3 regions of the Mesorhizobium sp. P2_B5 genome follow, and region 2 is predicted to be linked to each of the others. Evidence: riboswitches for the same ligand, from Rfam matches in the RefSeq annotation. Region 2 holds a riboswitch; each other region holds the start of a gene.
The links. A riboswitch is a leader RNA that binds a small molecule or an ion and turns the genes downstream of it on or off. The one in region 2 is predicted to bind cobalamin.
Positions count from the first base shown of each region.

Region 1 (4,708 bases), 110 kb from region 2:
AAGCGTGACAGTTTAACCGCTGAACCGTTTTAGGTGCCTATGCTGCAACGCGGCGAGGGTTAGCGCAGGGCTTTCGGCGAAGCAAGTCAAACCTTGTTCAAAACGCAGTGCTGGACGGCAGGTCGGGAAAAACTGGTCCGATCCGCTCCTGTTTGATTTCCTTCACCTTTTACTCCACTTTTGTCTCCTGACATGTCTCCCGCCATTTGCCTGCTAGCATGGTCGGAATCACCGGCAAAAAATGCGCGAACAGGGACCAGGGCAAAGGCATCTTGATGAAGGACAAAATATCGCTCGCCATGGCCAGGCGGATCGCACTGGCCGCGCAGGGTTTTGCCGACCCCCGGCCGGGCGGCACACCCGACCGCCGCCACCTCGCCCGGGTGCTCTCGCGCACCGGCCTGCTGCAGATCGATTCCGTCAGCGCCGTGGTGCGCGCCCACTATATGCCGCTCTATTCGCGCCTTGGCCCCTACCCGCTGGCTTTGCTCGACAATGCCGCGGTCACCCGCAAGCGCACGGTGTTCGAATATTGGGCGCATGAGGCCTCGTTCCTGCCGGTCGAGACCTGGCCGCTGATGCGCTGGCGCATGCAGCGTGCCGAGAGCGGCGACGAAATGTATCTCGGTCTCGCCAAATGGGGCCGCGAGCACGCCGCCTATATCGAGGAGATCTACCGCGCGGTCGCCGAGCGCGGTCCGATCGCCGCTTCGGCGCTCGAAGGCCAGAAGGGCTCGGGCGGCTGGTGGGGCTGGAGCCATGCCAAGCATGCTTTCGAGTGGCTGTTCTGGGCCGGCCGTATCACCACGGCCCACCGTCGCGGCTTCGAGCGCTTCTACGACCTCCCCGAGCGCGTGCTGCCGCAGGCGATCCTCGATCTGCCGGTGCCGGCCGCCAAGGACGCGCACCGCGAGTTGCTGCGCATTTCCGCCCGCGCCCACGGCATCGCGACATCTGGCGATTTGCGCGACTATTTCCGCCTGTCGCCGGCCGACATGAAGGGCCGGCTGGAAGAGTTGGTCGAGACGGGCGAGCTGTTGCCGGTGCGCGTCGAAGGCTGGGACAAGCCGGCTTACCTCCACAAGGACGCCCGCCTGCCGCGAAAAATCGAAGCCCGTGCCTTGCTGGCGCCGTTCGACCCCGTCGTCTTCGAGCGTTCGCGCAGCGAGCGTCTGTTCGATTTCCGCTACCGCATCGAGATCTACACGCCTGCCGACAAGCGGCAATACGGCTATTACGTCCTGCCCTTCCTGCTCGGCGACCGGATCGTGGGGCGCGTCGACCTCAAAGCCGACCGTCCCGCCAGCGTGCTGCGCGTCCACGCGGCTTATGCCGAACCCAAAGCGCCACCTGAGACCGCCGCACAACTCTTCGAGGAATTGAAGCAGATGCAGGGCTGGCTTGGCCTCGAGCGCATCGAAGTGACGCCGGCCGGCGATTTGGGACAGCCTTTGGCCGACATTGCCATGTCGTAGCCGTGCGTTGACAGTGCTGCCCGCAAAAGCCTAAATCCGCTGCAGACGGTCCCCTGCCCGCAACGGCTGGGGCCAAGAGGGAATGCGGTGCGGGACAAAATCCCAAATCCGCGGCTGTCCCCGCAACTGTAAGCGACGAGCCAAGGCCGAAAGCCACTGGGTAACACCGGGAAGGCGGCTACCAAGGCGATGACCCGCGAGCCAGGAGACCTGCCGTCTGCGACAGAAGAATCCGATCGCCTGGCGGGTTTCCGGGCAAGGAGCCCGGTTTTTGGACCAGAACAGCAGTTTTTCGGCTGGCACAGCGGATATTTCGCCCGCCGATGGCGACGCCTTGGTCGGCGTCACCGTCATCGTCTGCGCCTCCTGCCGCGACGAGACCGGCTCAGACGCCCATCCCCGCGCCGGCGAATTGCTGGCTGAGGACACGCGCCGCGCCGCTGCCGGCGACATCCGTGTCCGCACCGTCGAATGCCTCGGCAATTGCAAGCGTCGGCTCAGCGCTGCGATCCTGCGCGACAGCTGCTGGAGCTATGTCTTCGGCGACCTGACCGCGACCAGCGGCGCCGATCTCGTCACCGGCGCCAAGCTCTTCGCCACCTCGACGGACGGCCTCATCCCCTGGCGCGGCCGGCCCGATAGCCTCAAGCGCGGCCTCGTTGCCCGCATCCCACCCCTCGACATGTTGAAGGACTGACCATGAACGCTCCAAATCCGGCCGGCAATCTCTCCCGTGTTCCCTGCACCGTCGTCACCGGCTTTCTCGGCGCCGGCAAGACGACGCTGGTCCGCCATCTCCTGGAAAATGCCGGCGGCAAGCGCATTGCCATCATCGTCAACGAGTTCGGCGACATCGGCATCGACGGCGAGATACTCAAGGGATGTGGCATCGACACCTGCCCCGAGGAAAACATCGTTGAGCTGGCCAATGGCTGCATCTGCTGCACTGTCGCCGACGATTTCGTGCCGGCCCTCGACCGGATCCTGGCGCTGACGCCGAAGGTCGACCACATCCTGATCGAGACCTCGGGCCTGGCGCTGCCCAAGCCGCTGGTCCAGGCGTTCCAGTGGCCGAGCGTGAAAGGCCGGGTGACCGTCGATGGCGTCATCGCCGTGGTCGACGGCCCGGCGCTGGCCGAAGGCCGTGTCGCCAACGACATGGACGCCCTGCAGGCGCAGCGGGTCAAGGACGAAACGCTCGACCATGACGACCCGGTCGAAGAGGTGTTCGAGGACCAGATCGCCTGCGCCGACCTGATCATCCTGTCGAAGAGTGATCTGATGGATTCAGCCGGTTCGGCCCGCGCCAACGCCATCATCGGCGAACACTCTGCCCGCGCTGTAAAAATCGTGGCGACCGCGCATGGCAAGGTCGATCCCTCGATCCTGCTGGGCCTCGGCCTCGCCGTCGAGGACGATATCGAGAACCGCAAGTCGCACCATGACGGCGCTTTCGACCACGAGCACGACGACTTCGACACCTTCATCGTCGACATTCCCTCGATCGCCAATCCGGACGAACTGGCAAAGCGCGTCACCACCATTGCCGAAGAAGAGAATGTGCTGCGCGTGAAAGGCTTCGTCGATGTCGGCGGCAAGCCGATGCGGCTTTTGCTGCAGGCCGTCGGCCCGCGCGTCAACCATTACTATGACCGCGCCTGGACGGCCGAGGACGACCGCCGCTCGCGCCTCGTCGTCATTGGCCTCAAGGGGCTGAACCGCCCGGCGATCGAGCGTATACTCGCCGGCTGATCTCAGGCACGAGCCGCGATGCACATCCTCACCACCACATCCGCCTCGCTCGACGATCTCGCCGAGCCGGTCGATCTCCGGCAGACGCCGGCGGATGTCGTGGCGCTGTCCTTCACCGACAGCGATCTGGCCGGGCTGGCGGCCGCATGGAAGGCTGATGCCGGCCGCCTGCCCTCGATGCGATTGGCGGCGCTCCGCGATCTGCGCCACCCCATGTCCGTCGACCTCTGGGTCGACAGCGTCGCCCGCCACGCCAAGATGATTTTGGTGCGCATCCTCGGCGGCTACGACTGGTGGCGCTACGGCTGCGACCAGCTTGCAGCAATCGCCCGTGAGCGGGGCATCAAACTCGCCCTGCTGCCCGGCGAAGGCCACGACGAGGACCTGCGCCTGATCGAAGCCTCGACGCTGCCGCGTGAGGAACTGGACGCCTTGCTTGGTTATTTCCGCGAGGGCGGCCCGGAGAATATGAGCGCACTGATGCGCAGGCTGGCAGGGCTGGCCGGGTCGGATGTGGCGGCGGCCGAGCCGGTCGCGGTGCCGAAAGCCGGGTTTTATGAGCCGGGGCGTGGAGTTGTCGACGTTGGCGATCCTTCACACCCCCCTCTGTCCTGCCGGACATCTCCCCCGCAAGGGGGGAGATCAACCGTCACCAAAGCCGGCCCCTCTTCTGCGCCGTTGGACAAGAATCTGTCTGGACCATCCAAGATTGGCGAAATCGCCGATGACAGCGCAATCTCCCCCCTTGCGGGGGAGATGTCCGGCAGGACAGAGGGGGGTGGGCGGGAACGCGACGCCGACAATCCCCCCGCACCCATCATCCCCATCCTCTTCTACCGCTCGATGCTGCTGGCTGCCGATGTCGCGCCCATCGACGCGCTTTTTGATGCACTCCGCCAGCGCGGCATCACCCCGGTCCCGATCTTCGTCTCCAGCCTGAAAGACGCCACCTCCCTCGCCTTCGTCGAAACCACGCTTGCCTCGCTCAAACCCGCCGCCATCATCACAGCCACCGCCTTCGCTTCCGGTGCCGAGCCCGGCGTGGAAACCCTGTTCGACCGCGCCGGCGTGCCGGTCTTCCAGGTCATCGTCGCCACCACTCGCCGCGACGTCTGGGACAAGAACCAGCGCGGTCTGGCGCCCGCCGACCTTGCCATGCATGTCGTGCTGCCCGAACTCGACGGCCGCATCCTTGCCGGCGCGATTTCCTTCAAGGGCGAAAGCGAGACCGACCCCGCACTCGGCCACCGCGCCTTCGCCAACCGGCCGGAACCGGATCGCGTGGCGCAGGTGGCGGATAGGGTAGCGGCGTTTATTCGCCTGCAGGAGACGGCTCGCGCGGCGCGCAAGCTGGCGATATTGATTCCCGACTATCCGAGCGCCCCCGGCCGCACCGGCTACGCTGTCGGCCTCGACGTGCCATCCAGCGTGCTGGCGATGCTGCATGACCTGAGGGAACAGGGCTACGCCGTTGAAGCGAT
Region 1 is NZ_JBFUDJ010000002.1:365,795-370,502, forward strand. Features, by position in the region: gene AC1D1N_RS08275 (winged helix-turn-helix domain-containing protein) at 276-1,475, shown strand; cobalamin riboswitch at 1,505-1,707, shown strand; gene AC1D1N_RS08280 (DUF1636 family protein) at 1,747-2,172, shown strand; gene cobW (cobalamin biosynthesis protein CobW) at 2,175-3,227, shown strand; gene cobN (cobaltochelatase subunit CobN) at 3,246-4,708, shown strand, end outside.
Region 1: it holds a riboswitch for cobalamin, as region 2 does, so the genes downstream of both, AC1D1N_RS08280 (DUF1636 family protein) here and AC1D1N_RS07750 (CbtB domain-containing protein) in region 2, are expected to answer to the same signal.

Region 2 (4,708 bases):
TCGTCGTGCCGGCTCATCAGGCCGCGGCCGTAGATCGGCACCAGCCGCGACAGGTCCTTGTGGACGCCAGGGCAGTGCAGGCACTCGTTGAAGTTCTCCCAAAAGATCTTCCAGTTGCAATTCATCACCTTGCGCAGGACATGGCCTGATACCAGCGTTTCCAGCGGCCAGTTGCCGAGGTTGCCGGAAGCCGGATCGAAGGATGACGCAGCCGTACCGTCGACGCTTTCAGCAAGGTTGATGAAGACAAAGCCGCGCCACACCGAGAGCGCCACCCGATAAAGCGGATGATCGGCCTTGTCGAAACCGTCGGGCAGCGATTTCGAGGGAACGCGCACGAGATCGCCGCGCAGCGAATAGGACCAGGCGTGGTAGGGGCAGGTGATGAGCCGCGCCTTCAGCCGGCCCTCGCTCTCCTGGCAAAGCTGCGAGCCGCGATGCCGGCAGGTGTTGTGAAAGGCGCGCAGTTCGCCGGTGTCGTCGCGCAGCACGACGATTTCCTGGGTGCCGACGCGTAAAGTCCTGAACGCCAAAGGCTGGGCAAGGTCGGCCTCGCGGCAGACGAGCAGCCAGCTTTTGTACCAGATGGCGTCGAGATCGCGCTGGTAGGCGTCGGCGTCCCAATAGGCCGAGGACGGCAGCGTCGGCTCGGCCTTCGTCAGGCCGTTATAGGGGTCGCGCTGGCTCGGATTGGGTTGCATGGCTGGCTTCCTCTAGGGATACGCCAGCCGACACCCCGGCAAATCGTTTGTCAATCAGGGTGCCGCATTGCCGGTTGCGGGTGCGGCGCATAATCATGTCATGGACATGAGGGGATTCGGAACGTGGCCGCACGACAGATGTCGCTTACGCCGGAGCTGGTCGCGCGTTGCTGGCGCGAGATCGCCGACGCCGGGCCTGACCCGGAGGCGATGCACCTCGATGACAGCGACTATGACGCGCTGCTGGATGAGTTGCAGGCCGAGCTCCCCGACAGCGAACCGCTGTGGCTGTTCGGCTATGGCTCGCTGATCTGGAAACCGGAAATCGATTATGTCGAGGAGCGTGTTGCGCTGGCGCGCGGCTGGCACCGTTCCTTTTGCATGAACATGACGCGCTGGCGGGGCACCAAGGAAAGCCCCGGCCTGATGATGGCGCTCGACAGCGGCGGCCAGTGCAAAGGCGTTGCCTTTCGGCTGACCGACGACAACCGGCGAGAGCAACTGGGCAAGCTATTCCGGCGCGAAGTCACGCTGAAGCCGACAAGCTACCGGCCGCGCATGCTGAAGCTTGCAAGCGAGGCCGGTCCGCTCAGGGCGCTAGCTTTCGTCATCAACCGCAACGGGCTGAGCTATTCCGGCCCGCTCGACGAGGCGAAGGTCGTCGAGCGGCTGGCCACATCCTGCGGGCACTGGGGGTCGGGCGCCGACTATCTCTACAACACGGTGAAGAATCTGGAGGGGCGCGGCATTCACGACCGCCATCTCTGGCGGCTGCAGCGGCTGGTTGCCGAGCGGATCACCGCCCTGAACCCGTAACGCTGCATGGCGCATTCGCGCTGTTGGCCGGCGGAATTTGGTTTGCCGGATGCGGCTGTTTCAGCCTATAGTCGCGCATGTCGTCGGTTCCGCTAGGGACCAAGAGGGAATGCGGTGAGGGCTGAGTTGTTGCCCAATGCCGCGGCTGCCCCCGCAACTGTGTGCGGTAGTCCTCTCCAAGCCACTGAGGATTTTTCTTCGGGAAGGTGGGGAAGGGCGTTATTCCGCGAGCCAGGAGACCTGCCGGCGACAGGGAACTGACTTCGATGCCCTCGGGTGGAGGGCGAAAGGACAAGATATGAATACCGCTTCCGTCTCCCTCGGCGCTTCCGTCTCCTCGCAGTCGCGCTTCATGCAGCTCGTGCTTAGCGCGTTTCTGGGCATTTTCGTCATCGGCGTTGTCGGTTTCTCGCATATCGATGCGGTCCACAATGCCGCGCACGACTATCGCCATTCGATGGCGTTTCCCTGCCACTGACGAGGATCTGACATCATGAATCTGTTTCGCAACGTCGTGTTCGTCGCGGCGATCGCCGGGCTCGTGGCAGGCGTCGTCCTCGCCTGCATGCAGGCCTATGCCACCGTGCCGCTCATCCTGAAGGCGGAAGTCTTCGAACAGGCCGGTGGCGGCCATGAACATGAGCATGCCGCAGCGCCCGCCGCCAATGTTACGGACACCAATGCCATGAGCAGCGCAGCACCGGCTGAGGCAGCCGCGCCGGCGGAGGACGAAGGCTGGGCGCCGGCCGACGGCTTCGAGCGCTTCACCTTCAGCATTCTGGCCAATATCGTCACCGGCATCGGTTTCGCGCTGGTCCTGGTCGCGGTTTCCGAATTCGCCGGCGGCATCGGCAACTGGCGCCAGGGTGTATTCTGGGGTCTGGCCGGTTTTGCCGCGTTCACGCTCGCCCCGGGCCTCGGCCTGCCGCCGGAACTGCCGGCGATGCCGGCGGCCGACCTCACCCAGCGCCAGATCTGGTGGTGGGCAACGGTGGCGGCGACCGCGGCCGGTCTCGGCCTGATCGCCTTCCGCAAATCGCTGCCGCTGGCGATCCTGGCGGTGGCCCTGATCGTGGCGCCGCATATTGTCGGCGCGCCGCAGCCGGACAGCTTCGAGACGCCGATCCCCGAAGGCCTGCATCACCAGTTCGTGGTGGCGGTGACGGTGACCAATCTGGTGTTCTGGCTGGTGCTCGGCGCGGTTGTCGGCCTGGTGCGAGGGCGCTTCACCGGCACGGCGACCAGCCTGCGCGACAGCTTTGCCTAATCGCAGTTTGACCTTCATCATCGGCGGTGCGCGCTCCGGCAAGAGCGCGCATGCCGAAACCTTGGCGACGGCGCTACCGCCGCCATGGGTCTATATCGCCACCGCTGACGCCTATGACGATGAGATGCGCGAGCGCATCGCGCAACACAGGTCGCGGCGCGGCGAAGGCTGGGCAACCATCGATGCGCCGCTTGATGTTGCCGGTGCGCTCAAGGCCTTGCCGGACAACCAGCCCGTACTCGTCGATTGCCTGACGCTGTGGCTGACCAATCATATGCTGGCCGATCATGATCTTGAGGCGGAATGCCGGCGGCTAACCGACGTGCTGTCACGGCCGCGCGGGCCGTGGTTCGTGGTCTCGAACGAAGTCGGGCAAGGCATCGTGCCCGACAATGCGCTCGCACGCCGGTTCCGCGACGCTGCCGGCCGGCTCAACCAGCAGGTCGCGGCAATTGCCGATACGGTGCTACTGATGGTGGCGGGGCTGCCGCTCAAGGTGAAATGAGATGACCGATATCGACGCCAAGGACGAGGAACGCCACCGCGCCAAGATGGCCAAGCGCAAGGCGGTGCAGGACGCCGAGGTTGCGGAAAAGACGGTCGAGAAGGGCCTCTTGATCGTCAACACCGGACCCGGCAAGGGCAAGACCACGGCCGCCTTCGGCCTGGCGCTGCGCATGCTCGGCTATGGCAAGCGCGTCGGCGTCGTGCAGTTCATCAAGGGCAAATGGCACACCGGCGAAAAGGATGCCTTCGCGGCGTTCGGCGACCGCGTCGTCTGGCACACGATGGGCGAAGGTTTCACCTGGGAAACGCAGGATTTGAAGCGCGACATTGCGGCGGCCGAAGCCGCCTGGGCCAAGGCGCTGGAGTTGATCGCCGATCCGTCCATCAGCCTTGTCGTGCTGGACGAACTGAACATTGCGCTGCGCTACGATTATCTCGATCTAGACAAGGTCGTGGCGGCCCTAAAGGCGCGGCGCGAAGGCCTGCATGTCGTCGTCACCGGCCGCAACGCCAAGCCGGCGCTGGTCGAGGCAGCGGATCTTGTCACCGAGATGGTCGTGACCAAGCATCATTTTTCTGCGGGCGTGAAAGCGCAGCAGGGGATCGAGTTTTAGGGTTCCTTCCACCTTGTGCGGTTTCTTACCCTCCCCCTTGTGGGGAGGGTCGATCCGCGAAGCGGATCGGGGTGGGGGTTCTCGTAGGGCGCTGTCCCCCACCCCGGCGCTTCGCGCCGACCCTCCCCAAGGGGAGGGTGAAGGAAGGGGAGGGTGAAGCTCTCAGAACGTCATCGCGATCAGCGCCGCCGAGAGCAACCCGAACAGCGCGATCAGCAGATAGTCGGCGACCTGGTAGAGTTTCAACGCCCGCCTGATGTCCAGGCTCTCGGCCTCGCGCCGGCCGCCTTCGCCCATGAACGCATCCTCGACGACAACGCCGCCGTAGGTGCGCGGTCCCGCCAATGCCAGGCCGAGCGCGCCGGCCATCGCCGCCTCCGGCCAACCGGCATTGGGCGAGCGGTGCTTTTTGGCGTCGCGGCGCACAGCTTCCCAAGCGTTGCGAGGGTCGGCGTCGCGGACAAGAAAGGCGGCAGCGACGATCAACAGCGCCGTCAGCCGGGAGGCCGGCAGGTTGATCCAGTCGTCGAAGCGTGCCGCTGCCCGGCCGAAGGCCTCGTGGCGCGGCGTGCGATGGCCGATCATCGAATCGGCGGTGTTGGCCACCTTGTAGGCGACGCCGCCAGCCAGCCCGCAAACACCGGTCCAGAAGGCGGGCGCGACGATGCCATCGGAGAAATTCTCGGCCAGGCTTTCGATCGCGGCCCGGCTGACGCCGGCGTGGTCGAGCTTTTCCGGATCGCGGCCGACAATGCGGGCGACCGCAATGCGGCCGAGCGCCAGCCCGCCGGTGTCCAGCGCGT
Region 2 is NZ_JBFUDJ010000002.1:252,188-256,895, reverse strand. Features, by position in the region: gene AC1D1N_RS07760 (aromatic ring-hydroxylating oxygenase subunit alpha) at 1-701, opposite strand, end outside; gene AC1D1N_RS07755 (gamma-glutamylcyclotransferase) at 825-1,517, shown strand; cobalamin riboswitch at 1,585-1,779, shown strand; gene AC1D1N_RS07750 (CbtB domain-containing protein) at 1,816-1,995, shown strand; gene AC1D1N_RS07745 (CbtA family protein) at 2,011-2,784, shown strand; gene cobU (bifunctional adenosylcobinamide kinase/adenosylcobinamide-phosphate guanylyltransferase) at 2,777-3,289, shown strand; gene cobO (cob(I)yrinic acid a,c-diamide adenosyltransferase) at 3,291-3,905, shown strand; gene cbiB (adenosylcobinamide-phosphate synthase CbiB) at 4,068-4,708, opposite strand, start outside.

Region 3 (4,708 bases), on a different contig from region 2:
TGAAGATCGGCAAGGAAAGCAAGGCCGAGATCGACAAACGGGTACGGCAGGCAGCCGAGATCCTGCAGCTGACCAAATATCTCGACCGTCTGCCCAAGGCGATGTCGGGCGGCCAGCGCCAGCGCGTCGCCATCGGCCGCGCCATCGTGCGCAACCCGAAAGTGTTTCTGTTCGACGAGCCGCTGTCGAACCTGGACGCGGCGCTGCGCGTCGCCACCCGCATCGAGATCGCCAAGCTCAAGGAATCGATGCCGGCTACAACGATGATCTACGTCACCCATGATCAGGTCGAGGCGATGACGCTGGCCGACCGCATCGTGGTGCTGAAGGACGGCCATATCGAGCAGGTCGGCACGCCGATGGACCTCTACAAGAAGCCCGGCAATCTGTTCGTTGCCCAGTTCATCGGCTCGCCGGCCATGAATATCTTGCCGGCGACAATCGACAAGGCGGGCGACCCGACCATCGTCAGCCATGTCGGCGGCCGCAAGGCCACGGTGCCGATCGCGACACCGGCTTCGGCCAAGGGTGCGGCAGTCAGCTTCGGCGTGCGGCCGGAAGATCTGTCGGTCGCCACCGGCACGGAGTATCTTTTCGAAGGCGTGGTGGACTATGTCGAGCAGCTCGGCGAGGTCCAGCTGGTCTATGTCGACATCGGCCGCGCCGACCTGCCGCTGGTGACCAAGCTGCCCGGCAATGTCGAGGTCAAGCGCGGGGCGAAGCTGCGGCTGACTGCGGATGCCGGCGACCTGCACATATTTGACGCCGAGGGACATTCCTTCTCGCTCAAGCCCGTGGAAGTGAAGGCGGCCTGAGATCGGCGCGTCGTATCGGCATGAAAAAAGAGCGGCGGGCCAGGCCCGCCGCTCTTTTTTCAAACTTCGGCTGTTAGAGCAATTCCAGGAAAAGTGTGAGCGGTTTTCCGTCCGGGAATTGCGAAAAACAAACAGATAGTGCGGTTCGCCGTTTCTGTGAAACGGTGAAACGTTCTAGCGGTTGCCGAAGAGGTTCCGGTTGCTGCCTTGCGGGGCGAGCTTCTGCACGTCACCCGACGAGTTCAACAGCTTGTAGACCGGCGAACCGGTGTTCGGTACCGACGACGTCCGGGTGTTGTCTACGTTGACGGTCGCCTGGTTGTCGACGGCGCTACCGCCGACATTGTCGTTGCGGGCATAAGCACTGCCGGCGGCAACCAAAAGCGCAGCGGCAGCAAGAGCAATCTTCTTCATGTCAAGTCTCCTGAATTTCCATCATGTGGCGGAGCGGCCGACAGTCCCGCCGCTCTCCGGCTTGTTCGATGTTCGACTGGGATCGTTGTCCGAAAAACTCTGAGGTCAGATCCCGATCGTCTGTTAGCGACCGAAGAGGTTACGGTCGGCGCCCTGTGCGGGGGCCTGAGCAGCCGAATCCGACTTCGCAACCGAAGCCGTGTGGCCACTATCGGTCGACGTAACCGCAGGCTGGTTGGCGCCGTTCGAACCATAGTTGTCACTGGCGGCGAAGGCGCTGCCGGTGATGGCCAAAACGGCGGCGGCAGTAAGGATGATCTTTTTCATTTTAAATACTCCTGAATTTCTTCGAGATCCCAAGAGCAGCGGACAGGCCGCCACGCTTTTGTTTGGATCGGGATCAGCTGTTAACGGCCGAAGAGGTTGCGGTCGCTGCCCTGAACGACGGGCTGCTTGTCAGCGTGCGCCGACTTCTGAATGGAAGCCGTATACGAGCTGTCAACCGCGGCAGCGGGCTGGTTCGCACCATTGGAACCATAATTGTCGCTACCAGCGAAGGCGCTGCCGGTGATGGCCAAAACGGCGGCGGCAGTAAGGATGATCTTTTTCATTTTTAGTACTCCAGTTTTGCTGTCCGTCTCAGCGGCGTGTGGTGGGAGCAATTCGCGTCGTTCGGACAGCCCCGATGTGGGAAAGCCATAGGCTGGTTTCCAATCACGAAGTTGTTCCGGCTGGGCCATGATTTCACCTCTTGTAATTTTCATAAGCATGCCTATCATCTAACTTTTTATAAATAATACAAAGACTTATGTGACCATGGCGTCTGGCTCACCGAGTGTGTCCGGGCGTCAGCGTTCACACCGTCCTGCACGCATTGTCAACAGAAACGAACCGTTCGGTTCGATTTTAGAAACTGCTAATAGTCACTTTTCGATACCGTTGACGTGTTTTCCCTTGGTCGGCAGTCTGATTCGAGGTGATTTGCGAGGGCCGCGATCCGCCCCGAAAACAACACCGTCAGCCCCACGATCGTCTGCCGCCGCGTTTGTCGTGCGTGTCGCGCCGCATGGAGACGATGTCGCTTTCATGCCGATGTCGCGATCGCTGCCGTGATTAGATGATCCCATCTCAGGTGCCGCTTCGTGACGACGGAGCGGAGAATTGGGAAGCCGGTCAGAATCCGGCGCTGCCCCCGCAACGGTGGTGGAGTTCAAGTCGCAACGGGAGACCACTGGGCAAGAAGCCTGGGAAGGTGTCGCGATGGTCCGCAAGGACAACTCCAGAGCCCGGAAACCAGCCCGAGATGCTTGAACTCGACTGATCGCGGTGGGCGGTCAAGAGGTGGATAGCGCATGCCGGCGTGTTGCCGGCCTGCGGCCGATCCTTCCTCCATCACCACCAAGTTCAGTCCTTAAACCACGAGGACAGAACTATGGATGCGCGCAACGACATGCTGAGGCTCTTGAACGGCCGCAAGCAAGGCTTTTCGCTCGAGCAACCCTTCTACACCGACCCGGACTATTTCAAGCTCGACATGGAGCTGATCTGGTATCGCGACTGGCTGTTCGTCGGCCATGATTGCGAACTGCCGAAGCCCGGCAGTTATATCACCGTGCAGATCGGCGACTATCCGGTGGTGCTCGTCCGCGACCAGAAGGGCAACATCAACGCCTTTCACAATTCCTGCCGCCATCGCGGCAGCCGCGTCTGCAACACCGAGAAAGGCACGGCGGCAAAGCTCGTCTGCCCCTATCACCAGTGGACCTACGAGCTCGACGGCCGACTGCTGTTCGCCCGCCAGATGGCCGAGGGTTTCGACAAGAGCCAGTTCGGCCTGAAGCCGGTCGCATGCGAAAGCGTGGCCGGGTACATCTTCATCTGCCTGGCGAAAGAACCCGCAGACTTCGCGCCGATGCGCGCCATGATCGAGCCCTACCTCAAGCCGCACCGGCTGAGCGAAGCCAAGATCGCTTTCGAATCGACCATCGTCGAGAAGGGCAACTGGAAGCTGGTCTGGGAAAACAACCGCGAGTGCTACCACTGCGCCGGCAACCATCCCGAACTCTGCAAGACCTTCCCGGAAGCGCCGACGGTAACCGGCGTGCAGGGCGCCGACAGCGATCCGGAGATGCTGGCGCATTGGGCGAAATGCGAAGCGGCGGGCCTGCCGAGCAAATTCCGCATCGATCCGGCCGGACAATACCGCGCCACCCGCGCGCCGCTGCTGCGCGATGCCGTCAGTTACACGATGACGGGAAAGCGCGCGGTGACGAAGAACCTCTCCGACACTGTTGCCGCCGACCGCATCGGCACCTTGATGCACTACCACTATCCGACGACCTGGAACCACATCCTCATCGACCATGCAGTGACCTTCCGGGTGCTGCCGATCAGCGCCACGGAGACCGCGGTGACGACCAAGTGGCTGGTGCACAAGGATGCGGTCGAGGGCGTCGACTACACCATCGACGAACTCACGCATGTCTGGACCGAGACCAACGACCAGGACCGTCGCATCGTCGAGGAGAACGCCTTCGGCATCCTGTCTCCGGCCTATGAGCCAGGCCCCTATTCGGAGCTGCATGAGGGCGGCGTGATCCAGTTCGTCGAATGGTACGCAGCCTTCATCGGTCCGCGCCTTGCCGAAGGCGGCCGGCCGGCGCTGCGCAGCGTCGCGTGAGCTCATGTCGCCCAAAAGTGTATTGCGGTTTTGGGATCACGACATGAGCAGAGCAAAAAGGACAGGGGGATGAATGCGATGACGGATCTTGGGCTCTATCGCCATCTCGACCAGATGGCGCCGTGGAATGACAGGCTGCAGGTGCTGGAGGTGATCGGCGTCAGCGACGAGGCGCCAGGCGTCAAGACCTTCACCTTCCGCTCCGACAACCAGACCTGGTTCCGCTACAAGCCGGGTCAGTTCGTGACGCTGGAGCTGCCGACACCTGACGGGCCGCTGATGCGCACCTACACGCTGTCGTCGTCGCCATCGCGGCCGTTTTCGATCGCAGTAACGGTCAAGGCGCAGGCCGGCAGCATCGGCACGCGATGGATGTTCGACCATTTGACGCCCGGCTCGCATGTCAAGGCCTATGGACCGGCCGGCGACTTCTCGTTGCACAGCCACCCGGCGGCCAAATATCTGTTCATTTCGGCCGGCTCCGGCGTGACGCCGATGATGTCGATGCTGCGCTGGCTGAACGACTGTGCGCCGTGGACCGATGTCGGCTTCGTCAACTGCGCGCGACGCCCCGAGGAGATCATCTTCCGCAAGGAGCTCGAACTGCTCGGCGGCCATATGCCCGGCCTGTCGCTCGGCTTCATGATCGAGGAACGCTCGAGCCGTGAAGGCTGGTACGGTCATATGGGCCGCATCGACGCGATCCGGCTGCCCTTGCTGGCGCCCGATTTCCGCGAGCGCGAGATCTTTTGCTGCGGTCCCGATCCCTTCATGCGCGCCGTGCGCGGCATGCTGGATG
Region 3 is NZ_JBFUDJ010000005.1:10,691-15,398, forward strand. Features, by position in the region: gene AC1D1N_RS18000 (ABC transporter ATP-binding protein) at 1-815, shown strand, start outside; gene AC1D1N_RS18005 (DUF680 domain-containing protein) at 990-1,229, opposite strand; gene AC1D1N_RS18010 (DUF680 domain-containing protein) at 1,353-1,556, opposite strand; gene AC1D1N_RS18015 (DUF680 domain-containing protein) at 1,637-1,840, opposite strand; cobalamin riboswitch at 2,343-2,545, shown strand; gene AC1D1N_RS18020 (aromatic ring-hydroxylating oxygenase subunit alpha) at 2,662-3,909, shown strand; gene AC1D1N_RS18025 (FAD-binding oxidoreductase) at 3,988-4,708, shown strand, end outside.
Region 3: it holds a riboswitch for cobalamin, as region 2 does, so the genes downstream of both, AC1D1N_RS18020 (aromatic ring-hydroxylating oxygenase subunit alpha) here and AC1D1N_RS07750 (CbtB domain-containing protein) in region 2, are expected to answer to the same signal.